DNA from 2 places in the Streptomyces sp. NPDC025806 genome. Region 1 is predicted to be linked to the other one. Evidence: predicted binding sites of a transcription regulator. Region 1 holds the regulator's gene; the other holds the start of a gene.

Region 1 (15,360 bases):
ATCCTCCAGCGCGGCCTGCTGCCCAGCGTCGTCGCCGACATCCCCGGCATGGAGCACGCCATCGTCTACGAGCCGAAGGAGGCGGGCGGCCCCGGCGGCGACTTCTACGACATCTTCCCCGCCGGCGACGGCCGCTGGTGCTTCGCCGTCGGCGACGTCCAGGGCAAGGGCCCCGAGGCCGCCGTCGTCATCGGCCTCGCCCGCCCCTGGCTGCGCCTCCTCGCCCGCGAGGGCTACCCCGTCGCCAAGGTCCTCGACCGGCTCAACCGGCTGCTCCTCGACGACGCCACCGAGGCCTCCGACGCCGCCGCCCGCGCCCTCGCCGCCGCCGGCGGCCAGGGCGTCCCGCCCGAGGGTTCCACCTCCCGCTTCCTCTCGCTCCTCTACGGAGAGCTCACCCCGTCGCCCGACGGCGGCGCCGTCCACTGCACCCTGGCCAGCGCCGGCCACCCGCTGCCCCTGCTCATGCGGCCCGGCGGCGAGGTACGGACCGTTGCCACGCCCCAGGTCCTCCTCGGCGTCGTCGACGACCCCGACTACACCAGCGACACCTTCGAGATGACCTCCGGCGACACCCTGCTGTGCGTCACCGACGGCGTCACCGAGCGCCGCAACGGCCCCCGCCAGTTCGACGACGGAGAAGGCCTCGCCCACGCCCTCACCGGCTGCGCGGGCCTCACCGCCCCCCTCCTCGCCGACCGCATCCGCCGCCTCGTCCACGCCTTCGCGGACAGCCCCCCGGACGACGACCTGGCCCTGCTGGTCCTCCAGGCGCAGTGAGCGCGGCGGAGAACGCGCGCGAAGGCTGGACAATGGGGGCATGCCTTCCGCACTTCCCGATGGTGAGCCCGTGCCCGACGACGGGTCGCTGCCCGCCTCCGCCCTGGTCGACGCCGCCGCGCGACCGCTCGGGTTCTACCTGCACGTCCCGTACTGCGCCACGCGCTGCGGCTACTGCGACTTCAACACGTACACGGCGACCGAGCTGCGCGGCAGCGGCGGTGTCCTCGCCTCCCGGGACAACTACGCGGACACCCTGATCGACGAGGTGCGGCTCGCCCGCAAGGTGCTCGGGGACGACCCGCGGCCCGTGCGGACCGTGTTCGTGGGCGGCGGTACGCCGACGCTGCTGGCCGCCGGGGACCTCGTCCGGATGTTGGGGGCGGTGCGGGACGAGTTCGGGCTCGCGGACGACGCCGAGGTGACCACGGAGGCGAACCCGGAGTCCGTCGACGCCGCGTATCTCGCCGAGCTGCGGGACGGGGGGTTCAACCGGATCTCGTTCGGCATGCAGAGCGCCAAGCAGCACGTCCTCGAGATCCTCGACCGTACGCACACGCCCGGGCGGCCCGAGGCCTGCGTCGCCGAGGCGCGCGCGGCCGGGTTCGACCACGTCAACCTCGACCTGATCTACGGCACCCCGGGCGAGAGCGACGACGACTGGCGGGCCTCGCTGGACGCCGCGATCGGCGCCGGGCCCGACCACGTCTCCGCCTACGCGCTGATTGTCGAGGAGGGCACCCAGCTCGCCCGGCGGATCCGGCGCGGGGAGGTGCCCATGACCGACGACGACGTGCACGCGGACCGGTACCTGATCGCCGAGGAGAAGCTGGCACAGGCCGGGTTCGACTGGTACGAGGTGTCGAACTGGGCCACCTCGGACGCCGGGCGGTGCCTGCACAACGAGCTGTACTGGCGCGGGGCCGACTGGTGGGGCGCCGGACCCGGAGCGCACTCCCACGTCGGGGGCGTGCGGTGGTGGAACGTGAAGCACCCCGGGGCGTACGCCGCCGCGCTCGCCGGTGGGAAGTCGCCGGGGGCCGGGCGAGAGGTCCTGGCCGACGAGGACCGCCGGGTCGAACGGATCCTGCTGGAGCTGCGCCTGAAGGACGGATGCCCGCTGGATCTGCTGAAGCCGGCCGGGGCGGACGCGGCCCGCCGCTTCCTGGGCGACGGACTTCTCGATCCCGACTCCTTCGACGCCGGGCGGGCGGTCCTCACCCTGCGGGGGCGTCTCCTGGCCGACGCGGTGGTCCGCGACCTGGTCGACTGACCCGCGTCCTTTGCCCAGCCGCTCACGCCGTCCGGACCGCCGGCCCGGCGCGGGCCTGCACCGATGGGCGGCTCCGCTGCGCGGACGCGGGGCTGTACCCGTTTCAGCGACTCCGTCGCGCCGCCGCCGTGGGGGCTGACGATCGTCGCCGGGTGCCGCCCGGTGGGGCTTCTCGCGCAGTTCCCCGCGCCCCTGAAGACACGCTCCGCGTGTCCCAGGGGCCCAAGGGGGGCCTGGGTCAGGGGGCTGTGACGAAGTCGATGAGTTCTTCCACTCGGCCCAGGAGGGCCGGTTCGAGGTCCTTGTAGGTGTGGACCCGGGACAGGATGTGCTGCCAGGCCTCGCCCGTGTGGGCGACCTTCCAGCCCAGGGCGCGGCAGACGCCCGTCTTCCAGTCCTGGCCGCGCGGCACCCGGGGCCAGGCCTCGATTCCGACCGAGGACGGCTTCACGGCCTCCCAAATGTCGATGTAGGGGTGGCCGACGATCAGGGCGTGCTCGGTGGTGACGGACTGGGCGATGCGCCACTCCTTCGTACCGGGCAGGAGGTGGTCGACCAGGACGCCGAGGCGCGCGTCGGGCCCCGGCTCGAACTCCGCCACGATCGCCGGAAGATCGTCGACGCCCTCCAGGAACTCGACCGCGACCCCCTCGACGCGCAGATCGTCGCCCCAGACCCGTTCGATGAGCTCCGCGTCGTGCTTGCCCTCGACGTAGATGCGCCCCGCGCGGGCCACACGCGCGCGGGCCCCGGGCACCGCGACGGAGCCGGACGCGGTCCGCGTGGGCCGCACCGGACCGCCCGCGCTCGGCCGGACCAGCGTCACGACCTTGCCCTCCAGGAGGAAACCGCGCGGCTCCATCGGGAACACCCGGTGCTTGCCGAATCGGTCCTCCAGCGTCACCGTCGGCCCCTGCGCGGTCTTCTCGACCCGGACCACGGCCCCGCAGAAACCGGTCGTGACCTCCTCGACGACGAGATCGGGCTCGGCCGGAACCTCGGGGGCCGGCGTGTTCCGCTTCCACGGGGGAGTCAGGTCGGGGCTGTACTGGCGCATTCGGCCGACGATAGGAGAAACCGGCAGGCCAGGACTACGACACGCCGAAACGCGCGGCCAGCGCAGCCCGCTGCGCCCGGACAAACTCGGCATTCACCGCGGAACCGTGCCCGGGCACGTACACCGCGTCCTCCCCGCCCAGGTCGAGCAGCCGGTCCAGCGCCGCCGGCCAGTGCCGGGGAGCCGCGTCCGGCCCGGCCTGCGGCTCGCCCGACTCCTCCACGAGATCCCCGCAGAAGACGATCTCGCGGGCGCCCGGCACGAGCACCGCCAGGTCGTGGCCGCTGTGCGCGGGCCCCACGTTCGCGAGCAGCACCTGCAGCCCGCCGCCCAGGTCGAGCGTCCACTCGCCGCACACCCGGTGCTGCGGGGCGACCAGCACGTCGGTCGCCTCGGCCGCCTCGCGGGGGCCGAGCCCGTTGCGCACGGCATCCGTGCACAGTTCTTCGCGCGCGCGTGCCTGGGCGAAGAGCGCGTCGACGCCCACCGCCCCGAACACCTCCACGCCCGAGAACGCCGCCGTGCCGAAGACATGGTCGAAATGGGGGTGGGTCAGCGCGATGTGCGTCACGCGCGCGTGCGGGCCGAGCAGCCGCCGTACGTCCCCGCGCAGCCGGGCTCCCTCGCGCAGTGAGGATCCCGTGTCGATCAGCAGCGCCGCGCCGTCCCCGGCGACGAGACCGGCCGTGCAGTCCCAGCCCGGCAGCCGGACCCGGCCCACGCGCGGGGCCAGTTCCTCCCAACCCGTCCCCACCCAGTCGATACGTTCCATGACCCCGACGCTAGCGCCCTTGCTAGGGGCGTACCCACCGGCCGTACACTGACCGGGGACGACTGGCACTCGCCCACAGGGAGTGCCAACAGCGTCCGAGAGACAGAGACCGAGCGGGAAGTCGCTGGAGGTGTGCGCCGATGCTCAGTGAACGCAGGCTCGAGGTGCTGCGCGCCATCGTCCAGGACTACGTCGGCACCGAGGAGCCGGTCGGCTCCAAGGCGCTGACCGAGCGCCACCGGCTGGGCGTCTCCCCGGCCACGGTGCGCAACGACATGGCCGCCCTGGAGGACGAGGGATACATCGCCCAGCCGCACACCAGCGCGGGCCGCATCCCGACCGACAAGGGGTACCGCCTCTTCGTCGACAAGCTCACCAGCGTCAAGCCGATGACCCTGCCCGAGCGGCGCGCGGTCCAGAACTTCCTGGAGGGCGCCGTCGACCTCGACGACGTCGTCGGCCGTACGGTGCGGCTGCTCGCGCAGCTCACCCGGCAGGTGGCGATCGTCCAGTACCCGTCCCTGACCCGGTCCACGGTGCGCCACGTCGAGCTGCTCTCGCTGGCGCCCGCGCGGCTGATGCTCGTCCTGATCACGGACACCGGCCGGGTCGAGCAGCGGATGATCGACTGCCCGGCGCCGTTCGGCGAGAGCTCGCTCGCGGATCTGCGGGCCCGGCTCAACAGCCGGGTGGCGGGACGCCGGTTCGCCGACGTGCCGCAGCTGGTGCAGGATCTGCCGGAGGCCTTCGAGGCGGAGGACCGCGGCACGGTCTCGACGGTGCTCTCCACTCTTCTGGAGACGCTCGTCGAGGAGTCCGAGGAGCGGCTGATGATCGGCGGCACCGCCAATCTCACCCGCTTCGGACATGACTTTCCCCTCACCATCCGGCCCGTCCTCGAGGCACTCGAGGAGCAGGTCGTGCTCCTCAAGTTGCTGGGTGAGGTGGGGGATTCGGGCATGGCCGTACGGATCGGTCATGAGAACGCACACGAGGGACTCAACTCCACGTCCGTCGTGTCGGTCGGCTACGGTTCGGGCGGCGAGGCAGTCGCCAAGCTCGGCGTCGTCGGACCGACACGCATGGATTACCCGGGAACGATGGGAGCAGTACGCGCAGTGGCACGTTACGTCGGACAGATCCTGGCGGAGTCGTAAGTGGCCACGGACTACTACGCCGTACTCGGCGTGCGCCGCGACGCTTCCCAGGACGAGATCAAGAAGGCCTTCCGGAGGCTGGCCCGCGAGCTTCACCCGGACGTGAATCCGGACCCGAAGACGCAGGAGCGCTTCAAGGAGATCAACGCCGCCTACGAGGTCCTCTCGGACCCGCAGAAGAAGCAGGTCTACGACCTGGGGGGCGACCCCCTGTCGCAGTCCGGCGGAGGCGGTGCGGGCGGGTTCGGAGCCGGTGGCTTCGGCAACTTCTCGGACATCATGGACGCGTTCTTCGGTACGGCGTCGCAGCGCGGCCCGCGCTCGCGCACGCGCCGTGGCCAGGACGCCATGATCAGGCTGGAGGTCGAGCTCGACGAGGCGGCCTTCGGCACCACCAAGGACCTCCAGGTCGACACGGCCGTCGTCTGTACGACGTGCAGCGGCGAGGGCGCGGCCCCCGGTACCTCCGCGCAGACCTGTGACATGTGCCGCGGTCGCGGTGAGGTCTCGCAGGTCACGCGGTCCTTCCTGGGCCAGGTCATGACCTCGCGGCCGTGCCCGCAGTGCCAGGGTTTCGGCACCGTGGTCCCGACCCCGTGCCCCGAGTGCGCGGGCGACGGCCGCATCCGTTCCCGCCGCACGCTCACGGTGAAGATCCCGGCCGGTGTGGACAACGGCACGCGGATCCAGCTCGCGGGCGAGGGCGAGGTCGGCCCCGGCGGCGGCCCCGCCGGCGACCTGTACGTGGAGATCCACGAGCTGCCGCACCCGACCTTCCAGCGGCGCGGCGACGACCTGCACTGCACGGTCACCATCCCGATGACGGCGGCGGCTCTCGGCACGAAGGTGCCGCTGGAGACGCTCGACGGCGTCGAGGAGATCGACATCCGGCCCGGCACCCAGTCCGGCCAGTCGATCCCGCTGCACGGACGCGGCGTCACGCACCTGCGCGGCGGGGGCCGCGGCGACCTCATCGTCCACGTCGAGGTCCTGACCCCGTCCAAGCTGGACGCCGAACAGGAACGCCTGCTCCGCGAACTGGCCCAGCTCCGAGGCGAGGAACGCCCCACGGGCCAGTTCCAGCCGGGGCAGCAGGGTCTGTTCTCTCGGCTGAAGGACGCGTTCAACGGGCGTTGAGCCGTTGCTCGGGATGCGTTCGGAGGGGTTCGGGGAGTTTGCTTTCCGGGCCCCTTTTGCGCGGGGCCGGGGCGATTCGGTCGGGCGGGGGTGACATGGCACGATGCCGGTATGTCCTCCGCGCTGAACGATCTCTTCCCCCACCCGATCGTGCAGGCCCCCATGGCGGGCGGCGCCTCCTGTCCCGAGCTCGTCGCCGCCGTGTCCGAGGCGGGCGGGCTGGGTTTCCTGGCCGCCGGGTACAAGACGGCCGACGGCATGTACCAGGAGATCAAGCAGGTGCGGGGGCTCACCGGGCACCCCTTCGGCGTCAACCTCTTCATGCCGCAGCCCGAGGTGGCCGACCCCGCCGCGGTCGACGTCTACCGGCATCAGCTCGCCGGTGAGGCCGGCTGGTACCGGACCCCGCTCGGCGACCCCGACGGAGGCCGCGACGACGGCTACGACGCCAAGCTCGCCATCCTCCTCGACGACCCCGTCCCGGTCGTCTCCTTCACCTTCGGCTGCCCCACCCGCGAGGTCGTCCACGCCCTCCAGCGCGTCGGCACCCGCGCCGTCGTCACCGTCACCACGGTCGAGGAGGCGCAGGCCGCGCAGGACGCCGCCGCCGACGCCGTCTGCGTCCAGGGCGTCGAGGCCGGCGGCCATCAGGGCACCCACCGCGACAACCCCGAGACGGACGGCGCCGGGATCGGCCTGCTGACCCTGGTCACCCAGGTCCGGGAGGCCGTACGGCTGCCGATCGTCGCGACCGGCGGCATCATGCGGGGCGCGCAGATCGCCGCGGTCCTCACCGCCGGCGCCGATCTCGCGCAGCTCGGCACCGCGTTCCTGGTCGCCCCCGAATCAGGGGCGCCCACCGTGCACAAGGAAGCCATGACCGATCCGTTGTTCACCCGTACCGAACTCACCCGCGCCTTCTCGGGGCGGCCCGCGCGCGGGCTCGTCAACCGGTTCCTGCGCGAGCACGGACCGTACGCGCCCGCCGCGTATCCGCAGGTCCACCACATGACCGCGCCGCTGCGCAAAGCCGCCGCGCGGGCCGGTGACCCGCAGGGCATGGCGCTCTGGGCCGGGCAGGGCCACCGGCTCGCCCGCGCGCTGCCCGCCGGGCAGCTCGTCGAGGTGCTCGCCGCCGAACTCGACGCCGCGCGTGCCGCGTCGGGTCAGCGGGGTGCGGCATGACGGCGCCGGTGTTCGTGGTCGAGGGCCCGGTGCCCGGCGACCGTACATACGTGCTCGACGGGGCGGAGGGGCGGCACGCCGTCTCCGTGAAGCGGTTGCGGGCCGGCGAGGAGGTCGTCCTCACCGACGGGCTCGGCGCCTGGACCGAGGCCGTCGTCGTGAGCAGCGAGGGCAAGGACCGGCTCGTCGTCGAGGCCGGGCCGGTACAGGTCGAGCCGGAGGAGCGGCCCCGGATCACCGTGGTGCAGGCGCTGCCCAAGGGGGACCGCGGGGAGCTCGCCGTCGAGACCATGACCGAGACCGGGGTCGACGCGATCGTGCCCTGGGCCGCGTCGCGGTGCATCACCCAGTGGCGGGGCGAGCGCGGGGTGAAGGCGCTCGGGAAGTGGCGGGCGACCGCGCGCGAGGCCGGCAAGCAGTCGCGCCGGGTCCGGTTCCCGGAGGTGGCCGAGCTCGCCTCCACGAAGGAGGTGGCGCGGCTGCTGGGTTCGGCGGATCTGGGTGTGGTGCTGCACGAGGACCGGGACTGTGTGAGCTCGGCGCTCGCGTCTGCGGATCTGCCGTCCGGCGGGGAGATCGTGCTGGTCGTCGGGCCCGAGGGTGGGGTTTCGCCGGAGGAGTTGAAGGTGTTCGGGGAGGCGGGGGCCGGGACGTATCGGTTGGGGCGGAGTGTGTTGCGGACCTCTACGGCGGGTACGGCGGCGGTTGCGTTGCTGTTGGGGCGGACCGGTCGCTGGGGGTGACCGGGTGTGCCGGTTCGGATGCGCGCCGTAGGTGGTTGCGTGTTCGTTGCCGGGTGCCGCCCGGTGGGGCTTCTCGCGCAGTTCCCCGCGCCCCTGAAGGGGCACACTCCGTGCGCCCCCAGGGGCGCTTCAATTCCAGCCCCTCATTCAGATGTTCGACGTAAAATGAGGGCATGGAACTTGCCCAGGTGCGGTTGCTGGTTTCCGATTTCGGAGCTTGTTATCGGTTCTACGCCGATGTGCTGGGGCTCAAGCCGCAGGCCGGCTCGGAGCAAGGGCCCTACGAGAAGTTCTCCCCCGCGGGCGGGGGCGCCGGGATCGCGTTGCAGGACCGGGCCATGATGGCCGAAGTCCTCGGCGAACTGGGCGATTCGGCGACAGGTCACCGCTCGCTCGTCGTGCTCCGCGTCGACGACCTCGACGCCTACTGCGAGGAGGTCGCCGGGCGCGGCGGCGTTCTCGTGCACGGGCCCGCACCCATGACGGACCGGATGCGCGTCGCCCACCTCAAGGACCCCGAGGACAACATCGTGGAGCTCCAGGAGTGGCTCCTGCTACGCGGCTGACGCTTCCCGGCCAAGTGATCAGAACGGGCTGACGGGGCCGGAGCGCAAATTTAGGGTGGGCGGGGTGACGAATCCTGCCTACCTCCGGTTCCCGCACCCGCACGGCGAGTTGGTGGTCTTCACCGCCGAGGACGACGTGTGGGCCGCGCCCCTCGACGGCGGCCGTGCCTGGCGGGTCAGCGCCGACAACGTGCCGGTGAACCACCCCCGCCTGTCGCCCGACGGCACCACCGTCGCCTGGACCTCGCGGCGCGACGGCGCCCCCGAGGTGCACATCGCCCCGGTCGACGGCGGACCGGCGAAACGGCTGACGCACTGGGGCAGTTGGACCACTTCGGTGCGCGGCTGGACCCCCGACGGGCGCGTCCTCGCCGTCACCACCCACGGCCAGGCCTCGCTGCGCCGCAGCTGGGCCCGGGCCGTCCCGCTCGACGGCGGCCCTGCCGAGACCCTGCCCTACGGTCCGGTCGGCGGCGTCGCGCACGGGCCCGACGGGCGGGTGCTGCTGCTGTCCGCGCCGATGGGCCGCGAGGCCGCCTGGTGGAAGCGGTACCGGGGCGGCACGGCCGGCAAGCTGTGGATCGACCGGAACGCCGAAGTCGCCGAGGGTGCAACGGAGTTCGAGCGGCTGCATCAGGAACTCGACGGGAACGTCGAGTGCCCGATGTGGGTCAGGGAGCGCGTCGCGTTCCTCAGCGACCACGAGGGCGTCGGCGCCGTGTACTCCTCCCTGCCCGACGGCTCCGACCTGCGCCGGCACACCCCGCTCGACGGTTTCTACGCCCGGCACGCGAGCACCGACGGCCACCGCGTCACCTACGCGAGCGCCGGCGAACTCTGGCTCCTCGACGGCCTCGACGCGAGCACCGAGCCCCGCCGGATCGACGTCCGGCTCGGCGGGCAGCGCACCGACCTCCAGCCGCGCCCCGTCGACGCCGCCCACTGGTTCGGCGACGCCTCGCCCGACCACACCGGACGCGGCAGCGCCGTCGCCGTGCGCGGCGCCGTCCACTGGGTCACCCACCGCTCCGGCCCCGCCCGCGCCCTCGCCGCCACGCCCGGCGTCCGCAACCGCCTCCCGTACACCTTCCGCGTCGACGGCGAGGAGCACGTGGTGTGGGTGACGGACGCCGAGGGCGACGACGCCCTGGAGTTCACGCCCGCCACCGGCGCCGCACCCGGCGCCACCCCGCGCCGGATCGGCGCCGGACGCCTCGGCCGCGTCCTCGCGCTGACCGTGTCGCCCGACGGGGGCCGCGTCGCCGTCGCCGCACACGACGGCCGCGTCCTCCTCGTCGAGCGGGACAGCGGAGACGTACGGGAGGTGGACCGCAGCGAGGACGGGCACGCGAGCGGGCTCACGTTCTCCCCGGACTCGGCGTGGCTCGCCTGGTCGCACCCCGGCCCGCACGGACTGCGCCAACTGAAGCTGGCCAACGCCACCGACCTCGCCGTCACCGAGGCGACCCCGCTGCGCTTCCGCGACTTCTCGCCCGCGTTCACCCTCGACGGCAAACACCTGGCGTTCCTGTCCGCCCGCGCCTTCGACCCGGTCTACGACGAGTACGCCTTCGACCTGGCCTTCGTCGGCGGCGTCCGCCCGTACCTGATCGCGCTCGCCGCGACGACCCCGTCCCCGTTCGGACCGCAGCGCCACGGGCGGCCGTTCGAACCCGTCGACAAGGACGAGACGCCCGACAGCGAGGGCGCGCCCGCCACCCGCGTCGACCTGGAGGGCCTCGTCGACCGGATCGTCCCGTTCCCCGTCGAGGCCGCCCGCTACTCGACGCTGCGCACCGCCAAGGACGGCGTCCTGTGGCTGCGGCACCCGGTGGCCGGAGTCCTCGGCGACTCCCGGGCCGGACGCGACGACCCCGCGGCCCCGTCCCGTCTGGAGCGCTACGACCTCGCCCAGCAGCGCCTCGAACAACTCGGCGCCGACGCCGATCACTTCGAGGTCACCGGCGACGGCAAGCGCGTCCTGCTGTGGACCGGCGAGGTCCTCAAACTCGTGCCCAGCGACCGGCGTCCCGCCCACGACGACGACAGCGACACGAACATCACCGTCGACCTCGCCCGCGTCTCCCAGACCCTCGACCCGGCCGCCGAGTGGCGTCAGATGTACGCGGAGACCGGCCGCCTGATGCGGGACAACTTCTGGCGCGCCGACATGAACGGCGTCGACTGGGACGGCGTCCTCGACCGCTACCGCCCGCTCCTCGACCGCGTCGCCACCCACGACGACCTCGTCGACCTGCTCTGGGAGGTGCAGGGCGAACTCGGCACCTCCCACGCTTACGTCACCCCGCGCGGCGGCGCCGGTGCCGCCGCGCGCCGCCAGGGGCTGCTCGGGGCCGACCTCTCCCGCCACGAGGACGGCACCTGGCGCGTCGACCGGGTGCTGCCCTCCGAGACCTCCGACCCGCGCGCCCGCTCGCCGCTGGCCGCGCCCGGCGTCGCCGTACGCGCCGGGGACGCCGTCGTCGCGGTCGGCGGGCGGCCCGTCGACCCCGTCACCGGGCCCGGGCCGCTGCTCGTCGGCACCGCGGACCGGCCCGTCGAGCTCACCGTCTCGCCCGCGGGCGGCGGCGACCCCCGGCACGTCGTCGTCGTGCCGCTCTCCGACGAGGAGCCGCTGCGCTACCACGCGTGGGTCGCGGACCGGCGGGCGTACGTCCACGAGCACTCGGGCGGGCGGCTCGGCTACCTCCACGTGCCGGACATGCAGGCGCCCGGCTGGGCGCAGATCCATCGGGACCTGAGCGTGGAGGTGGCGCGGGACGGGCTGATCGTCGACGTCCGCGAGAACCGGGGCGGGCACACCTCCCAACTCGTCGTCGAGAAGCTCGCCCGGCGGGTCGTCGGCTGGGACGTGCCGCGCGGCAGCCGGGCCTTCTCGTACCCGATGGACGCGCCGCGCGGTCCCGTCGTCGCCGTCGCCAACGAGTTCTCCGGGTCGGACGGGGACATCGTCAACGCGGCGATCAAGGCGCTCGGCATCGGGCCCGTCGTCGGGGTCCGTACGTGGGGTGGTGTCATCGGCATCGACAGCCGGTACCGGCTGGTGGACGGGACGCTCGTGACCCAGCCGAAGTATCCGATCTGGCTGGAGGGTTACGGGTGGGGCGTCGAGAACCACGGGGTCGATCCGGACGTGGAGGTCGTCGTCACGCCACAGGACCATGCGGCCGGTCGTGACCCGCAGTTGGACGAGGCGGTTCGCATTGCGTTGGCCGCGCTTGCGGAAAACCCGGCGAAGGAGCCTCCGGCGCTACCGGATCCGCCCCCGTCTGCGGGGTGACCCTCTCGTCGCGGGCTGCGGGCCGGTGGGGGCTGGTCGCGCAGTTCCCCGCGCCCCTGAAATGCAGACGCTTCGCGTCGCATTTCCCCGACGGGTGGCCGCCCGATGGAGATCGCGCACGAAGCGCGCATCTCCAGGGGCGCGGGGAACTGCGCGACCAGCCACACTCCACCCGCACTCGGCAACCCGCCCCGACCCGGCAGATACGATGCCGCCAGACCCGTACCCATCCGACCCGCACACAAAGGGGACCGCCACCGTGACTGGGGAACCGCAGGCCGACTGCCTGTTCTGCAAGATCGTCGCCGGGGACGTACCCGCCACGATCGTCCGCGAGACGCCGACCACCGTCGCGTTCCGCGACATCAACCCCCAGGCCCCGACCCACGTCCTGGTCATCCCGCGCGTCCACCACCCGGACGCCGCCGCCCTCGCCGCCGCGGAGCCCCAGATCGCCGCGGACGTGCTGCGCGAGGCCGGCGAGGTTGCCGTCGAGGAGAAGCTGGACAGCCACCGCATCGTGTTCAACACGGGCAGCGGCGCCGGCCAGACCGTGTTCCACGCGCACGCCCACGTGCTCGGTGGCCGCGGCCTCCAGTGGCCCCCCGGATAACCGACCGTGTCCGTACGTGAGTTCGTCGTCCTCGGCACCGCGAGCCAGGTGCCGACGCGGCACCGCAACCACAACGGCTACCTGCTGCGCTGGGACGCCGAGGGCATCCTCTTCGATCCCGGAGAGGGTACCCAGCGCCAGATGCTGCGGGCCGGGGTCGCCGCGCACGACCTGAACCGGATCTGCGTCACGCACTTCCACGGCGACCACTCCCTCGGCCTCGCGGGCGTCATCCAGCGCATCAACCTGGACCGGGTCCCGCACCCGGTGACGGCTCACTACCCGGCCTCCGGGCAGCGGTTCTTCGACCGGCTCCGGTACTCCACCGCGTACCGGGAGACGGTCCACATCGCCCAGGAGCCGGTCGCGGGGGAGGGCGCGGTGCTCGCCGAGACCCCCGCGTACCGGCTGGAGGCGCGACGCCTGTCGCACCCCGTCGAGTCCTACGGGTACCGGCTGGTGGAGCCCGACGGCCGCCGCATGCTGCCCGAGGCGCTCGCCGAGCACGGCATCGCCGGACCCGACGTGGGCCGCCTCCAGCGGGACGGCGAGCTGCGCGGCGTCACGCTCGACGACGTGAGCGAGGTGCGCCACGGGCAGCGTTTCGCCTTCGTGATGGACACGAGGATGTGCGCGGGCGTCCCGGAGCTCGCCGAGGGCTGCGATCTGCTCGTCATCGAGTCGACGTTCCTCGACGAGGACGAGCAGCTCGGTGCCGATCACGGGCATCTGACGGCAGGACAGGCGGCCCGCGTCGCCGCCGAGGCCGGGGTGCGGCACCTCGTGCTCACCCACTTCAGCCAGCGCTACTCCGACCCCGGCGAGTTCGAGCGGCAGGCGCGGGCCGCCGGGTACGAGGGCGAGCTGACCGTCGCCCGCGACCTCGACCGGGTACCGGTGCCCAAGCGCCGCTGAGCCGCCCCGGCACCGGGTCGGCCGCTGCGTACGATGGCCGGATGTCCCTCGCACCACTCGCCCGCATCCCCAAGGCCGAACTCCACCTGCACATCGAAGGCACCCTCGAACCCGAGCTGGCCTTCGAGCTCGCCGCGCGCAACGGCGTCACCCTGCCGTACGCCGACACCGAGGCGCTGCGGCAGGCCTACCTGTTCGAGGACCTGCAGTCCTTCCTCGACCTGTACTACGCGCTGATGGCCGTCCTCCTCACCGAGGACGACTTCGCGGATCTCGCCGACGCCTACCTCGCCCGCGCCGCCGAACAGGGCGTGCGGCACGCCGAGATCTTCTTCGACCCGCAGGCCCACATGGCGCGCGGCGTCGGGATGGGGACCGTCGTGGAAGGCCTCTCGCGGGCGCTCGCGCGCAGCGAGGAGCGGCACGGGATCTCCACGAAGCTCATCATGTGCTTCCTGCGCGACCGGTCCGCCGAGTCGGCGATGGAGACGCTGGAGGCCGCCAAGCCGCATCTCGACCGGATCGTGGGCGTCGGCCTCGACTCGGCCGAGGTCGGCAACCCCGCGTCCAAGTTCCGTGAGGTGTACGCGGCGGCCGGCGAGCTCGGGCTGCGCAAGGTCGCGCACGCGGGCGAGGAGGGCGACCCGTCGTACGTGTGGGAGGCCCTCGACGTGCTCGGTGTCGAGCGCGTCGACCACGGGCTGCGGTCCATGGAGGACCCGAAGCTCGTGGAGCGCCTGGTACGGGACCGGGTGCCGCTGACGCTGTGCCCGCTGTCGAACGTGCGGCTGCGGACGATCGACGTCCTGGAGGACCATCCGCTGCGCGCGATGATGGACGCCGGGCTGCTGTGCACCGTCAACTCCGACGACCCCGCCTACTTCGGCGGATACGTCGGGGACACCTTCCACGCCGTGCACGAGGCACTGGACATCGACCCCGAACGGGTGCGGGAGCTCGCCCGCAACTCGTTCGAGGCCTCCTTCCTCGACGGCAGCGAGGAGGACGAGGCCCGACGGGCCCGCTACCTCGCCGAGGTCGACGCCTACGAGTTCTGAGCGCCCGTCAGGACTGTGCCGTACGGGCCTGCGGGCCCGCCGCCGTGAAGTCGCCCTGGACCGGGTCCGGGGCGGCCTCCGCGACAGCCGCCGGCATCTCGATCTCCACCACCGACTGCTCGGGCACACCGGACGGCGGGACGATCGCGCCGACCGGGGCGCCGCTGCTGCGCCGGGCCGCACCCGCGAACAGGGGGCGCCCGCCGGTGTGCAGGGCGACCGCCGTGAGCGGCAGCGCGAGCAGGACGAGGAGCGTGGCGAGCGCCGCGCCCATCACCGGGAAGCCGACCGCCTGCGACAGCGAGCTGCCCACGAGCGGGCCGCAGGCCGTGCCCAGCGAGGACGCCGAGCCGACCAGGACCGCCCAGCGACCGCGCGGGTCGAGCGAGGCCGCCAGACCCAGCAGGTAGGAGAGCACCACCGGGTACAGGGTGTTCCAGGCGATCTCGCCGGTCGCGAAGGTGCCCAGTCCGTCCGCGCGGGCGCTGACCGCGATGCAGCAGGCGATCAGGGCCGTGCCGAGGCCGATGGGAAGGGCGCGGCCCAGCCGGGCACCGAGCGCGCCCGCGCCGATCACGCCGAGCAGCCCGGCGCCGAGCGCCACCGCGAACACGCTGCCGACCGTGATCTCGCTCAGGCCCGCCTGCTGGGTGCCGATGCGGCTGCTGACGCCCCACAGCGAGTTCTGGGCCATCGACCAGCACACGATCACCGCGGCCAGGACCAGGCCCGAACGGGCGTGGGGGAGCGGGGTGTGCGGGGCCTGGACCGGGCTGTTGTCGGGGGTCGCGGGCTCCGGCAGG
Region 2 (15,360 bases), on a different contig from region 1:
GTCGTCGTCGGCCCCGAGCTGCTCACCGGCTCGACCCGGCTGAAGTCGGGCACGGCGCAGAAGCTCGTCCTCAACATGCTGTCGACGATCACGATGATCCGGCTCGGCAAGACGTACGGGAACCTCATGGTCGACGTACGCGCCTCGAACGAGAAGCTGCGGGCCCGCTCCCGCCGCATCGTCTCCCTGGCCACCGGCGCCGAGGACGCCGTCATCGAGGCCGCGCTCGCCGCGACCGACGGCGAGGTCAAGAACGCGATCCTCGTCATCCTCGGCGAGGTCGACGGCCCCACCGCCGCCCGCCTCCTCACCGAGTCCGACGGCCACCTGCGCGGCGCCCTCGCCGCCGCCTCGGGCCTCACCCCGTAACACCCCGCACGAAGAACCACCCCCCGCACAGCAAGGCAGCACGCACCATGGCCGAGAACAAGAACCGCGACGTGGCGTCCGCGCTCCTGCCGCTCGTCGGCGGCGCCGCGAACGTCACCTCCGTGGCCCACTGCATGACCCGGCTCCGGCTGGGTCTCGCGGACCGCTCCCTGGTCCGGGACGAGGAACTGAAGGCACTGCCCGACGTGATGGGCGTGGTCGAGGACGACACGTACCAGATCGTCCTCGGCCCCGGGAAGGTCGCCCGGGTCACCCCCGAGTTCGAGGAGCTCGTCCGGGAGGGCCGGACGGCCGCTCCGGAGCCGCACCCGGTCACCGCCGACGAACTCGCCTCGCAGGGCGCCGAGTTGAAGGCGGCCCGCAAGGCGAAGAACGCGACCCCCTTCAAGCTCTTCCTGCGCCGGATCGCCAACATCTTCGTCCCCCTGATCCCGGCCCTGATCGGCTGCGGCATCATCGCCGGCCTCAACGGCCTGCTGATCAACCTGGAGTGGCTGCCGGGCATCACCCCGGCGCTCGCCGCCATCGCCTCCGGCTTCATGGCCCTCATCGCCGTGTTCGTCGGCTACAACACGGCGAAGGAGTTCGGCGGCACCCCGATCCTCGGGGGCGCCGTCGCGGCGATCATCGTCTTCCCGGGCGTCGCGAACATCGAGGCGTTCGGGCAGAAGCTGAGCCCCGGCCAGGGCGGCGTCCTCGGCGCACTCGGCGCCGCCGTCCTCGCCGTGTACGTCGAGAAGTGGTGCCGCAAGTGGGTCCCGGAGGCCGTCGACGTCCTCGTCACCCCGACCGTCACCGTCCTCGTCTCCGGCCTCGTCACGATCTTCGGCCTGATGTACGTCGCCGGTGAGATCTCCACCGGCATCGGCACCGCGGCCAACTGGCTCCTGGACAACACCGGCGCGTTCGCGGGCCTGGTCCTCGGCGGCCTGTTCCTCCCCCTGGTCATGCTCGGCCTGCACCAGGCCCTCATCCCCATCCACACCACCCTCATCGAGCAGCAGGGCTACACGGTCCTGCTCCCGATCCTCGCCATGGCGGGCGCCGGCCAGGTCGGCTGCGCCCTCGCCGTCTTCAAGCGCCTGAAGAAGAACAAGTCGATCCGTACGACCATCAAGTCGGCGCTCCCCGCAGGCTTCCTGGGCGTCGGCGAGCCCCTCATCTACGGCGTCTCGCTCCCCCTGGGCCGCCCGTTCGTCACCGCGTGCGTGGGCGGCGCGGCGGGCGGCGCCTTCGTCGGCCTGTTCTCGATGCTCGGCGACAAGGTCGGCTCGACCGCCATCGGCCCGTCCGGCTGGGCCCTCTTCCCGCTCCTCGACGGCAACAAGGGCCTCGGCACGACCGCCGCGATCTACGGCGGCGGCCTCCTGGTCGGCTACACCGTCGGCTTCCTGGCCACGTACTTCTTCGGCTTCAGCAAGCAGATGCTGCTCGACCTGAACGCGGACGTCGACGCGGGAGAGTCGGCCGCGGCCCGAGCCGAGGAGGGCCCGTCGGCGCCGGGCTCCGACCAGTCGCAGCAGCCGGCTCGGGTCCGACCCGGCCGCGCTGCACGCGACAGCCTGGTGGAGCCCTGACGCCCAGGGCGACACACGCCCCAGGGCCTCCTAGTAGTACACACCCGGCAGATACACGTCCGGCTTCGCGAACCCGGGCCCCGGCTCCATGATCCCGGCCGCCGCGGCCTGCTCGTTCGACATCAGCACGGTGTCGTCCACCGGCGGCACCGGCCCGGCGGCACTCGCGGCCCCGGCCGCCCCCAGCACCCCGGCGGCCCCCACCAGGGAGACCACCGCACCGCGCACGGCCCTGCCCACTCGCTCATTCATCGTCATGCCCCGCTCAACGAGAGGGCGGCGCGGGAGGTCACGTGGGAGAGGCCACCTGCTCTGTTCTCCGCGACGCCCGGGCCTTACGGTTCGCCTGGGGCAGACGGGCAGGGTGAACGACCCAGAGGGGGCGGGGAGTTGGCGACCGAACTCACTCCGGACGATCCGGAACGCATCGGCGGGTACTGGATCGCCGGGCGGCTCGGGGCGGGCGGGCAGGGTGTCGTGTACGAGGCGTACGACCGGGACGGCGCACGGGTCGCGGTCAAGGCGCTGCACCGGGACGCCGAACCGTTCGTCCGGGAACGGTTCGCGAAGGAGGCGCGGGCCGCGCGCGAGGTGGCGCCGTTCTGCACGGCCCGCGTGCTCGACGCGTCGGTCGCCGAGGTGGACGGCTCGGGCCCGCGCGGCGCCCTCCCGTACATCGTCAGCGAGTACATCCCGGGCCCCACCCTCGGCGCCCACGTCCACGCCGACGGGCCGCTCGCCCCGGACGCCCTGCTGCGGCTCGCCGTCGGCGCCGCGACCGCGCTCGCCGCGATCCACAGCGCGGGGGTCATCCACCGCGACCTCAAACCCGGCAACGTCCTGCTCGGCCCGGACGGCCCCCGCATCATCGACTTCGGCATCGCCCGCGCCCCCGACATGTCGCTGACCGCGACCGGCGCGCTCATGGGCACGCTCGGCTACATGGCACCCGAGGTGCTCGGCGGGCGGCGCGCCACCACCGCGTCCGACGTGTTCGCATGGGGTGCGGTGGTGCTGTTCGCGGCGAGCGGCGACGAGCCGTTCCGTGGCGCGCACATCGGCGAGGTCGCCCATCGCACGGCATGGGTCGACCCGGACCTCGGCGCGGTCCCCGTCCGGATCCGCCCGGTGGTCGCGGCAGCGCTCGCCAAGGAGCCCGAACTGCGGCCCTCCGCACACGAGTTGCTGACGGCTCTGATCGGCGGCGCCGCGGGCCGGCCGGCCGCGCTGCTCGAACAGGGTGCCCGCCGGGCCGGGCCGCCCGAGGACGCGCCCGCCCCGGACGGCGACGACGCCGAACCGCTCGGCGAGCGCGCCGAGGCCGCCTTCGCCGCCCTGCCGCCGTCCGCCCAACTCGCGGCGCAGGAAATGCTGTTACGGCTCGTCTCTCCCGGCGAGGCCGCCGACGGATCGCAGGACTCGGTGCGCACCGCGGACCACGACGAGCTGTACGCGGGCCGCCCCGACAGCGAGCGCCGCGACCTGCGCACGGCGGTCACCGCGCTCACCGCCGCCGGGATCCTCCTCACCGAGGCCGACGGCTCCGTACGCCCCGTCAGCGCGGCCCTCGTGCCCGCCTGGCGCCGGCTGCGCGACACGGTGGACGCCGACCGGGAACGGATCCTGGTCCACCGCGCGCTCGGCCGCGCGGCCCGCGCCTGGCACACCCACGGCGAACGCCCCGACGACCTGCCGCACGGCACCGCACTGGCCCGCTTCCTCGACTGGTCCACCGCCGCGACCTTCCACCTCCGCCCCAGCCCACCCGAACTCCACTTCCTGGACACGGCCCGCGAGGCGGCCACCCGCTCCCGCCGCCGCAGACGCCAACTCCTCGCCGGCACCGCCGTCCTGACCGTCCTGGCCCTCCTGACCGGCACGATCGCCTTCTACCAGTTCCGCGAGAGCGACCGGCGCGCCGCAGAGGCCACGGCCCGCTCCGTGGCCCAGGCCGCCGACAATCTGCGCGGCGACGAACCCGACACCGCGATGCTGCTCAGCCTGGCGGCCTGGCGCATCGCGCGGACCCCGGAATCCCGCTCGGCCCTGAACTCGGCCGGCACGCAGCGGGAGACGACGGTGATGCGAGTGCCGAGCCTCCGGTCCAGCCCGGAGAACCACGAGGTACTGCTGTCCGGCGGACAGCGGCTGCTGCAGTACAGCTCCGGCTCGGTGACGTTCTGGGACCTCACCAAGGGGCCGAGGGGCGCGGCCAAGCCGTACCTGACCCTGAAGCGCGACGCGTCGTCGAACCTCCTGGTCACCCCTCTGGTCAGCCAGGACGGCCGGCTCCTGCTCCTGCCGGGCAGCTCGGACAGCGCCCCGTACCGGATCGTCTCCACGCGTGACGGCAAGACGGTGGGGCGCCCGGCGCCGAACCGGTCCGACTTCACGCCGGACACACTGTCGAACCGCGGCCATGTGCTCTTCAGTCACCAGGAGACCGGCGTCGACGGCAACGACTACCTGCTCTACGCCCCGTCGGGGAAGCGGCTCGCTTCCTGGCACGAGCGCGGGTACATCGCGCTCTCCCCCGACGGCGGGCACTACGCGGCCTGCGCCGAGTCCGGCACCCCTGAGGTGTGGAAGGTCGGCCCCGACGGCGGCAGCAGGGTCTTCGACTCGGAGGTCGGCACCGGCTGCGGACGGGAGATGAGCTTCAGCGACGACGGAACCCGGGTGGCGCTGGCGGACGGCGTCGAGGCGACGTACGTCTGGGAGACCGCCACCGGCAAGCAGGTGGGCTCCGCCCGCTCCGAACGACTGACCACACCCGTACTGAGCGCCGACGGCCGCTTCGTCGTGGGCGCCACCGAGGAGAACCAGGTCCAGGTCTGGGGCCTCAACAACGCCGACACCCCGCTGTTCCGCTTCGCTCCCCGGCGCGTCGCGGACCTCGAGATCTCCTCGCTCGCCTACGACGCCGCACGCAAGACGCTGGTCTACGTGACCGACTCACCGCACCGGGTGCACCGCCTCGATGCGTCGACCGCGCTGTCCGGCCGTGCCGCCGGCGAGGACGTCGAGAGCGCCGCCGTCTCCGCGGACGGCCGCACGGCCGTGTTCCGCGACGGGATGCTGTCCGTCGACGGCAACGGCCCCGGCCGGGTCACCCAGCACCTGAAGGACCTGCGGACGGGGAAGGAGACCGGCGCCCCCGTCACCCAGCGACTGCAGATGGGCCAGGCGTCGTCGAACCGGATCAGCGCGCTGTCGGCCGACGGCCGCTACCTCGCGTTCAGCGATGCCGACGGCGAGGGTCGGAAGCTCTCCGTCGTCCTGTGGGACACGCGCTCCCGCACGAAGGTGTTCCGCGCCCCGGCGATCCCCGGCGACCACGAGATGTCCGGCATCACGGTCGCGCCCGACGGCCGCCACCTGGCCTACCTCTACGAACCCGCGGGCGTCCCCGGCCCCGAGGGTGCCACCGCCGAGATCTGGGACGTCCGGGCCCGCAAGCGCGTCCACGTCTTCGAGAAGGCCGACGCCTTCAGCCAGTTCAGCCGCGACGGCCGGCGCCTGGTCACCACGAACGGCGACGTCCTCGACCTCGCGACCGGCAGCGTCAGGCACACGGACCTGGGCCCGGACGGCGTCGCCGACCTGGTCTTCTCCCCCGACGGGGAACAGCTCGCCGTCGTGCAGAAGACCGGCTGGGTCGAACTGTGGGACAGCGCCGTCACCCGGCGTCTGGCCCGCATGCCCAGCAGCACCGTGCGCGGGGCCTCGCACGGCGGGGCCTTCATGGGTCATCCCGCCGTCTCACCGGACGGCACCCTGCTCGCCGCCTCCGTCGACGGGAATTCCATCCAGCTCTGGGACCTCTCCGCACGCCTGTCCCTCGGCGAGCCCCTCGAACTGATGGGGCGCGACATCGACGACCTGGCCTTCGACGACGGCGTCCTGCGCACCCTCGACGGCGACCGCGCCCAGTCCCTGGACCTCTCCCCCGACCGCCTCGCCCGCACCGTCTGCGCCAAGGCCGGCCGCGACATCACCCGGGAGGAATGGCGCACGTACGTCCCCGACGCCCCGTACCGCAGCCTGTGCTGACTCCCGTCCCGGCTGCGGGACGGGCCGCGCGGGCGCATCCTGGCCACATGGCTGAGAGCACGTTTTCGAAGATCGCGTGGACCGAGTTCCGCCCCGACCAGCGGCGCCTGGCCGCCGGCGCCGCACTGACCGGCCTCGGCATGCTCACCGCCGCGGCGGGGATCGGCGTACTCGTCTACGAACTCGCCCGCGCGGGCCGCACCTGGACCGGGGCCTGGGAGGTACCGCCCACCGAGATGGCCTCCCGGGCCTTCCACCACGCCCAGGCGGCAGCCCAGAGCGCCGCCCAGGCCGGCAGAACCACCTGGCAGACCTACCAGGAGACCAACAGCACACCGTAAGCCCGACACCTCCGTCGCAGGGCGCGAACAATCCGCCCCTGGGGCGCACGAAGTGCGCCTTCAGGGGCGCGGGGCTGTGTCCGTTCAGCAACTCCGTCGCGGGGCGCGAGCAACCACGACGGCGCGGCAGTCGGCAGACCTCGGGACCGGGCAGACGCCACCCCGCACCCGGTCCGGAAAACGCCCGTGGGCGGCACCCCCCGAAGGGAGTACCGCCCACAGGTCAGACCGACCTGAGCCCGGAAGAGCGGCTCAGAAGTCCATGTCACCGCCCGGCATGCCGCCCGGAGCAGCCGCAGAGGCCTTCTCCGGCTTGTCGGCGATGACGGCCTCGGTGGTGAGGAAGAGCGCGGCGATGGACGCGGCGTTCTGCAGGGCGGAACGCGTGACCTTCGCCGGGTCGAGGATGCCCTCGGCGATCATGTCGACGTACTCACCCGACGCGGCGTTCAGACCGTGACCGATGGGAAGGTTGCGCACCTTCTCCACGACGACGCCACCCTCGAGACCACCGTTGACGGCGATCTGCTTGAGCGGGGCCTCCAGGGCGAGCTTCACGGCGTTGGCGCCGGTCGCCTCGTCACCCTCGAGCTCCAGCTTCTCGAAGACCGCGGAGGCCTGGAGGAGGGCCACGCCACCGCCGGCGACGATGCCCTCTTCGACGGCCGCCTTCGCGTTGCGAACGGCGTCCTCGATGCGGTGCTTGCGCTCCTTGAGCTCGACCTCGGTGGCCGCGCCCGCCTTGATGACGGCCACGCCGCCGGCGAGCTTGGCGAGGCGCTCCTGGAGCTTCTCGCGGTCGTAGTCCGAGTCGCTGTTCTCGATCTCGGCACGGATCTGGTTGACGCGACCCTGGACCTGGTCGCTGTCACCGGCGCCGTCGACGATCGTCGTCTCGTCCTTGGTGATGACGACCTTGCGGGCGCGGCCGAGCAGGTCGAGACCGGCGTTCTCCAGCTTGAGGCCGACCTCCTCGGAGATGACGGTGCCACCGGTGAGGATGGCGATGTCGCCGAGCATGGCCTTGCGGCGGTCACCGAAGCCCGGGGCCTTGACGGCGACGGACTTGAAGGTGCCACGGATCTTGTTGACGACCAGGGTCGACAGGGCCTCGCCCTCGACGTCCTCGGCGATGATCAGCAGCGGCTTGCCGGACTGCATGACCTTCTCGAGCAGCGGAAGGAGGTCCTTCACGTTGCCGATCTTCGAGTTGACGATGAGGATGTACGGGTCGTCGAGCGACGCCTCCATGCGCTCCATGTCGGTGGCGAAGTACGCCGAGATGTAGCCCTTGTCGAAGCGCATACCCTCGGTGAGCTCCAGCTCCAGACCGAAGGTCTGGGACTCCTCGACGGTGATGACGCCTTCCTTGCCGACCTTGTCCATGGCCTCGGCGATGAGCTCGCCGATCTGGGTGTCGGCGGCGGAGATGGAGGCCGTGGAAGCGATCTGCTCCTTGGTCTCGACATCCTTGGCCTGCTCGAGCAGGGCGGCGGAGACGGCCTCGACGGCCTTCTCGATGCCACGCTTGAGGGCCATCGGGTTGGCACCGGCGGCCACGTTGCGCAGGCCCTCGCGGACCAGCGCCTGGGCGAGGACGGTCGCGGTCGTCGTGCCGTCACCGGCGACGTCGTCCGTCTTCTTCGCGACCTCCTTGACCAGCTCGGCGCCGATCTTCTCGTACGGGTCCTCGAGCTCGATCTCCTTGGCGATGGACACACCATCGTTGGTGATCGTGGGGGCGCCCCACTTCTTCTCGAGGACGACGTTGCGACCCTTGGGGCCCAGGGTCACCTTGACGGCGTCGGCGAGCTGGTTCATGCCGCGCTCGAGGCCGCGCCGTGCCTCCTCGTCGAACGCGATGATCTTGGCCATGTGAAGTGGTCCTCCCGGACGGGGTGGAAAAGCAAGCAAACGGACCGTGCCGGCGCCCGCGACGGACGGCCTGCACACCTTGTGGTTCCTTGCCCCACCCGGCGCGCGAGCCTCACTGGCCCGATCCAAGTTCTGTCACTCTCACTCGGAGAGTGCTAAGCCCAATGATTAGCACTCGCCCCATGCGAGTGCAAGCGGCTACCACAGATCTGCGCCTGCGCGCGCCACCCCGCCCCGCCCCCGGGCAGCACGAAGGGCCCGCGCCCCCGATCGGGGACACGGACCCTCGTGTCGTACGAAGCTTGCGGTCAGACGCGCGCGCTTCAGCCGGCGGCAAGCCGAACCATGTCGGCCTGCGGCCCCTTCTGGCCCTGCGAGATCTCGAACTCGACCCGCTGACCCTCTTCAAGGGTGCGGTATCCGTCCATCTGGATGGCGCTGTAGTGGACGAAAACATCCGCACCACCGTCGACCGCGATGAAGCCGTACCCCTTCTCCGCGTTGAACCACTTGACGGTGCCCTGAGCCATGCCTAACTCCCCTATTACTGGCCCTTGCGCGAGTCCACACTTCGCGGACCCGGGTCAGACCTCACGCCCCAAAGGGTTGGGGGTGTGCGCCGGAACGCGTCGACCGCGGCCGAATGTATCTGCCCAACTGCCCTCTGCAACAGGTCAATCGGACGAGAATTCTGAGCACGCACGATCGGGGAAACCGGGCCAACTCACCGGATCCCAGGGCAAGTCGGGTCGAATAAATGCCGTAAAAGGCCCGAATGGGCGGGGCACTTTGGCTGCTTCTCGTCGGGATTCGCTCAAGAACTCATATGCGTCCGTCATGCACCACGGACGGGAGCGGAGCAGCTTCCCCAACTGTACCCCGCTCAACCCTGCAGAATTGCCCCCTCCGCTTCTCTCGCGGAGGGGGCAATTCTGGTAACTCTGGGTAAGTCAGGGAAATCCCGGACGGTCGAGGCGATCAGCCGCCGGCGACCGCGGGAATGATCGAGACGCCGGCGCCGTCCGGCGTCACGGTCTCCAGCCCCTGCTCGAAACGGACGTCGTCGTCGTTCACGTACACGTTCACGAAACGGCGCAGCTTGCCCTGGTCGTCGAGCACCCGGGCGGCGATCCCCGTGTGGTTCTTCTCCAGGTCGGCGATGACGTCGGCGAGGGTCGCGCCCTCGGCCGGCACCTCGGCCTGCCCGCCCGTGTAGGTACGGAGAATGGTGGGGATCCGGACGTTGACACTCATGGGTTCACCTCGGCTGTTCTTCGGCAAAAGGAGTGGGGCGGGGAACTACTCGGCGAGACCGGCGGACCGGAACGCGTCGAGACTCGGCCGGATCGTCGCCGTGGCCTGAGAGCTCTCCGCGACGGCGTCCAGCGTCTTCAGACCGTCACCCGTGTTCAGCACGACAGTCGTCAGCGACGGGTCGATGAGGCCCGCCTCGATGAGCTTCTTGGTGACACCGAGCGTCACACCGCCGGCGGTCTCCGCGAAGATGCCCTCGGTCCGCGCGAGCAGCTTGATCGCGTCGACGACCTGCTCGTCGTTCACGTCCTCCACGGCGCCACCGGTGCGGCGCGCGATGTCGAGAACGTACGGCCCGTCGGCCGGGTTGCCGATGGCGAGCGACTTCGCGATCGTGTTCGGCTTCTGCGGGCGGACGACGTCGTGGCCGCCCTTGTAGGCAACGGAGACCGGCGAGCAGCCCTCGGCCTGGGCACCGAAGAGCTTGTACGGCTTGTCCTCGACGAGGCCGAGCTTGATGAGCTCCTGCAGACCCTTGTCGATCTTCGTGAACTGCGAACCGGACGCGATCGGGATGACCAGCTGGTCCGGGAGCTGCCAGCCGAGCTGCTCGCAGATCTCGTAGGCGAGCGTCTTGGAGCCCTCGCCGTAGTACGGGCGCAGGTTCACGTTGACGAAGCCCCAGCCCTCGCCCAGCGGGTCGCCGATGAGCTCGGAGCAGAAGCGGTTCACGTCGTCGTAGTTGCCCTCGATGGCGACGAGGTCACCGCCGTAGACACCGGCCATGACGACCTTGCCCTGCTCCAGGTCGTGCGGGATGAACACGCAGGAGCGGAAGCCGGCGCGGGCGGCGGCGGCGCCGACGGCGCCCGCCAGGTTGCCCGTGGAGGAGCAGGAGAGGGTGGTGAAGCCGAAGGCGCGGGCGGCCTCGATGGCCTGGGCGACGACGCGGTCCTTGAAGGAGTGCGTCGGGTTGCCGGAGTCGTCCTTGACGAACAGCTTTCCCTGCTCGACGCCGAGTTCACGGGCCAGGTTGTCGGCCTTGACCAGGTGGGTCCAGCCCGGGTTCAGATTGGGCTTCTCGGCGACGTCGGCCGGGACGGGCAGCAGCGGGGCGTAGCGCCAGATGTTCGCGGGGCCGGCCTCGATCTGCTTGCGGAGCGCCTCGGGGTCGCCGACGGGAAGGTCGTACGCGACTTCCAGAGGCCCGAAACACTCGACGCAGGCGAAGATCGGGCCGAGCTCGAACTTCGCACCGCACTCGCGGCAGGAGAGGCCCGAGGCGGGACCGAGGTCCACGGTCTTCCCGGCGTTCGCGGAGGGGGTGGTTCCGGTGGCGACAGTCTGTACAGCCATGAGAGGCGAGGCCCTTTCTCCTCATCTTCCTCACGACGCATCTCGCCGTGAGACGGATTTGGCACCTTCCCTAGCCGGGAGCCTCGCGATGGACAGTTGCGGTGTCCTACGAGACCGGCTGGAGGGTTGCCGGGGCTTCAACGGGCCGTATCCCTCTGCCCCTCTGGATGAGCGGTATTCGATTGTTGAGCGCGGCTCACGGTGACCCCGGCATGCGGTGGTCCCCGGCCTTGTTCAAGACTGTAACCGACGGCTCGGGCGCTTGAGATAGTCGTCCGAACCGCGAGATGGATCACAAATCGTCCCGCACCACCACGCGGAGTGAGGAGCAGCCGACCGTGCTGGAAGAGGTAGAGCGCTGGCTGGGCGAGCGCTCCTGGTCCGTGGCGGACCGGCCGCCGCACCAGCTGATCGCCGCGAAGCGCGCGTCGGGGCAGACCGTGAGTGTCGTGCTGCCCGCGCTCGACGAGGAGGCGACGGTCGGCCAGATCGTGTCCGTGATCCGGCGTGAGCTGATGACGGAGGCGGTGCCGCTGGTCGACGAGCTGGTGGTGGTGGACTCCGGGTCCACGGACCGGACCTCCGAGGTCGCGGCGGCGGCCGGCGCGCGGGTCGTGCACCGGGACGCGATCCTGCCGCGGATCCCGGCCCGGCCCGGCAAGGGCGAGGTGCTGTGGCGCTCGCTCCTCGTGACCTCCGGCGACATCGTCTGCTTCGTCGACGCGGACCTCAAGGAGTTCTCCGCGGACTTCGTGTCCGGAATCGTCGGGCCGCTGCTCACCGACCCGGACGTGCAGTTCGTGAAGGCGATGTACGACCGGCCGCTCGGTACCGAGTTCGATGAGCCCGCCTCCGGCAGGACCGCGGGACAGGGCGGCCGGGTGACCGAGCTGGTGGCGCGGCCGCTGCTCAATCTGCACTGGCCGCGGCTGGCCGGTTTCGTGCAGCCGCTCGGCGGCGAGTACGCGGCCCGCAGATCGCTGCTCGAACAGCTGCCGTTCCCGGTCGGGTACGGGGTCGAGCTGGGGCTGCTCGTGGACGCGCTGCACACGGTGGGCCTGGACGCGCTCGCGCAGGTCGACGTGGGGGTCAGGAAGCACCGGCACCAGGACGGGCAGGCGCTCGGCCGGATGGCGGCGGCGATCTACCGCACGGCGCAGCTGCGGCTCGCGCGCGGGCATCTGGTGCGGCCGGTGCTGACCCAGTTCGAGCGCGGCGACAAGGGCTTCGAGCCGCGTACGCACGACGTGGACACGGAGGAGCGGCCTCCGATGGCGGAGATCGACGAGTACCGCGAGCGCCGGGTGGCCTGAACGTCGGGTGGCGTGAGCGTCGTTACGTTTGAGGGTTTCCGGGGCGGGCTAGCGTGCCCGTATGGCTTCCACTCCTGGTGCTGCTGAGGTTCTTGTCGCGTCCAACCGGGGCCCGGTCTCGTACGTCGTCGGGGACGACGGCGCGGTCACGGCCAAGCGGGGCGGGGGCGGGCTCGTGTCCGCGCTCAGCTCCGTCGACGACAAGCTGTGGGTGTGCGCGGCGCTCGGCGACGGGGACCGGGAGGCGGTGCGGCGCGGGATCACCGAGCCGGGTGTGCGGATGCTGGACATCGATCCGGAGGTGCACGCGGCGGCGTACAACGGGATCGCGAACTCGGTGCTGTGGTTCGTGCACCACATGCTGTACCAGACCCCGCTGGAGCCGTCGTTCGGGCCGGAGTTCCGGCGGCAGTGGGCGGCGTACGAGGAGTACAACCGGGCGTTCGCCCGGGCCCTCGCGGACGGGGCGGCGCCGGGTGCGACCGTCGTGGTCCAGGACTATCACCTGGCCCTGGTGCCGGGCATGCTCCGCGAACTCCGCGGCGACCTGCGCATCGGGCACTTCTCGCACACGCCGTGGGCGCCCGTCGACTGGTTCCGGATGCTGCCGGACGACATCGCGGAGCAGCTCCTGCGCGGGATGCTCGGCGCGGACCGGCTGGGCTTTCTGACCCGGCGCTGGGCGGACGCGTTCACGGAGTGCTGTACGCGGATCGTGGGCGGGCCCGGCGGTACGGAGATCGGGGTGCACGGGCTCGGGGCCGACGCGGAGTTCCTGCGGGAGCGGGCGCACCGGGAGGACGTCGAGGAGCGGCTCGCGGCGCTGCGGGAGCAGGTGGGCGCGGGGCGCAAGGTCGTGGTGCGGGTGGACCGCACGGAGCTGTCCAAGAACATCGTGCGCGGGCTGCGGGCCTTCGAGCTGCTCCTGGAGACGCGGCCGGAGTGGCGCGAGCGGGTCGTGCATCTCGCGTTCGCGTATCCGTCGCGGCAGGACCTGGAGGTGTACCAGGAGTACACGGCGGAGGCCTCCTGGGTCGCGGCGTCGATCAACTCCCGTTTCGGTACGGAGGGTTGGACGCCGGTCGTGCTCCACGTGAAGGACGACTTCGCGCGCTCGCTGGCGGCGTACCGCATGGCCGACGTCGCCCTGGTCAACCCCATCCGCGACGGCATGAACCTCGTCGCGAAGGAGATCCCGCTCGTCGCCGAGGGCGGGTGTGCGCTGGTGCTCTCGCGGGAGGCGGGGGCGTACGAGGAGCTCGGGGACGCTGCGATCGGGGTGAACCCGTTCGATGTGAGCGGGACCGCTGCCGCGCTCGGGGCGGCGCTGGACATGCCGGACGCGGAGCGCTCGGAACGGGCCGAGCGCTTGGCGGCAGCGGGTTCTTCGTTGCCGCCCGCGCAATGGTTCCTCGACCAATTGGATGCCCTGCGCGCCGGGTGAGCGCGGCGCGGATTCCCGCCGTAGGGGCCGGCGATCGTCGCCAGGTGTCGGCCGGTGGGGCTTCTCGCGCAGTTCCCCGCGCCCCTGAAGGCACACTCCGTGCACCCCAGGGGGCAGCTGGCTGTGCCGCGACGACGCCCCGCCGTAGGGGCAGACGATTCGTCGCCAGGCGCCGGCCGGTGGGGCTTCTCGCGCAGTTCCCCGCGCCCCTGAAAGGCACACTCCGTGCACCCCAGGGGACCGCCTTCTAGGCGGCGCCCAGTTCCCTGGCCAGGGAGTTCAGGAAGGTGGCCACTCCGGCGGGGCCCGGGACGGTCAGGTCGGCTCGGGTGGCCAGGTCGGGGACCTCTTCGCTGGCGCTGCAGACCAGGAGGCCCGGGGTGCCGTTCGCGCGGAGTTTTTCCACGGCGGCGTACGCGGGGAGGTCGCCGAGGTCGTCGCCGGCGTAGAGGACCGATTCGGCGCCCGTCTCGCGAACGTACTCGGTCAGGGCCACACCCTTGTCGACACCCGGCGGGCGGAGTTCGAGGACGAGGCGGCCGGGTTCGACGACGAGGCCGTGGCGGGCGGCGAGGGCGGCGAGCGGGGCGCGGAGGGTGTCGAAGGCGGCCTGGGGGTCGGGGGCGCGGCGCGTGTGGACGGCGACGGCGCGGCCCTTCTCCTCGACGTACGTGTCGTGCCACAGGCCGGCCGATTCGAGCACCCCGGGCAGTTCGGAGCGGACTCCGGCGACTCCGGGGTGCGGCGCGGGCGCGTGCACGGTGCCGGTGACGGCGTCCCAGCGCTCGGCGCCGTAGTGGCCGAGGACGACGAGGTGTTCGAGCCCGGGCACTCCGGCGAAGCCTCCGTGGCGGACGGCGACGCCGGCGGGGCGTCCGGTGATGACGGCGACGGAGGCGACGCGGGGCGCGAGGGCGGCGAGCGCGGGGACGGCGTCGGGGTGGGCGCGGGCCTGCTCGGGGTCGGGGACGATCGGGGCGAGGGTTCCGTCGAAGTCGAGGGCGATCACGCTCCGCTCGGGGCGGGCGAGAAGCGCGGCCAGACCTTCACGGCCGGCGGCAGTCCGTGGGGCGTCCATAGGGGCGACCTTAGAGCCGTACGCCCGAGTACCGCACCCCGGCGATTTCCGGCCGCCGCGCCCGGCTCCCGGCTACCGCTCCGCGCGCCGCGATTCCCGGACCCGGCGCAGCCGGTTCACGGTCACGGGGGCGTACGCCAGCGCCCGCTCGTCGTCGGCGAGGGCGTTGAGGAGCTGGTAATAGCGCACGGGGGCGAGGTCGAGCTCCTCACGGATGGCCCGCTCCTTGGCCCCCGGCGACGGCCAGCTCCGCCCCTCGAACGCGAGCAGCGCCTTCTCGCGCTCCCCGAGTACGAGTATGTCGTCCATGCCCGCCACGCTACTCGGCGGACTCGGCCGCCGCCGCCTCGTTCTGGATCCGGCCGAGGACGGACGCGGGGCTGCCGTTCGGGCCGACGGTGGCGCCGATCTGCTTCTTGATCTCGGCGCTGATCTCGGGCCAGGACGTCTTGTTCGCCGGGTAGTACGTGGCGCCGGCGAGCTCGTCGATGAAGGGGCTGAGGGCCTTGTCCTGCGGGGCGTCGCGCATCTCGTCGGAGGCGGAGACGGTGACGGGCGCGACGGTGTACTCGCGGGAGAAGTCGAGGACGTTCTTCTCGCTGTAGACGAAGTCGAGGAACGCGCCGACCTCCTTGGCGTGGCCGCCTTCCTTGAAGGCCATCATCCAGTCGGTGACGCC

Evidence for each region. The regulator HrcA, encoded in region 1, represses chaperone genes, less so after heat shock. The targets are predictions, from matches to a motif close to TTNGCACTCNGNNNNNCNGAGTGCNAA.
Region 2: the regulator HrcA is predicted to act here: its motif matches at 8,369-8,395, upstream of groL (chaperonin GroEL).

The regions. Positions count from the first base shown of each region.
Region 1 covers NZ_JBVHMU010000008.1:309,384-324,743, forward strand. Annotated here, with positions in the region: gene ACZ4E1_RS20800 (SpoIIE family protein phosphatase) at 1-780, shown strand, start outside; gene hemW (radical SAM family heme chaperone HemW) at 821-2,053, shown strand; gene ACZ4E1_RS20810 (DUF3097 domain-containing protein) at 2,292-3,110, opposite strand; gene ACZ4E1_RS20815 (MBL fold metallo-hydrolase) at 3,145-3,882, opposite strand; gene hrcA (heat-inducible transcriptional repressor HrcA) at 4,023-5,039, shown strand; gene dnaJ (molecular chaperone DnaJ) at 5,040-6,176, shown strand; gene ACZ4E1_RS20830 (nitronate monooxygenase) at 6,288-7,361, shown strand; gene ACZ4E1_RS20835 (16S rRNA (uracil(1498)-N(3))-methyltransferase) at 7,358-8,104, shown strand; gene ACZ4E1_RS20840 (VOC family protein) at 8,278-8,670, shown strand; gene ACZ4E1_RS20845 (S41 family peptidase) at 8,735-11,971, shown strand; gene ACZ4E1_RS20850 (histidine triad nucleotide-binding protein) at 12,231-12,584, shown strand; gene ACZ4E1_RS20855 (ribonuclease Z) at 12,591-13,499, shown strand; gene ACZ4E1_RS20860 (adenosine deaminase) at 13,541-14,557, shown strand; gene ACZ4E1_RS20865 (MFS transporter) at 14,565-15,360, opposite strand, start outside.
Region 2 covers NZ_JBVHMU010000006.1:140,218-155,577, reverse strand. Annotated here, with positions in the region: gene murQ (N-acetylmuramic acid 6-phosphate etherase) at 1-369, shown strand, start outside; gene ACZ4E1_RS16165 (PTS transporter subunit EIIC) at 417-1,967, shown strand; gene ACZ4E1_RS16160 (hypothetical protein) at 1,998-2,219, opposite strand; gene ACZ4E1_RS16155 (protein kinase domain-containing protein) at 2,358-6,020, shown strand; gene ACZ4E1_RS16150 (hypothetical protein) at 6,068-6,361, shown strand; gene groL (chaperonin GroEL) at 6,614-8,236, opposite strand; gene ACZ4E1_RS16140 (cold-shock protein) at 8,560-8,766, opposite strand; gene ACZ4E1_RS16135 (MoaD/ThiS family protein) at 9,215-9,490, opposite strand; gene thrC (threonine synthase) at 9,536-10,846, opposite strand; SAM riboswitch class I at 10,865-11,020, opposite strand; gene ACZ4E1_RS16125 (glucosyl-3-phosphoglycerate synthase) at 11,185-12,159, shown strand; gene ACZ4E1_RS16120 (alpha,alpha-trehalose-phosphate synthase (UDP-forming)) at 12,221-13,603, shown strand; gene otsB (trehalose-phosphatase) at 13,851-14,681, opposite strand; gene ACZ4E1_RS16110 (DUF3263 domain-containing protein) at 14,754-14,990, opposite strand; gene ACZ4E1_RS16105 (ABC transporter substrate-binding protein) at 15,001-15,360, opposite strand, start outside.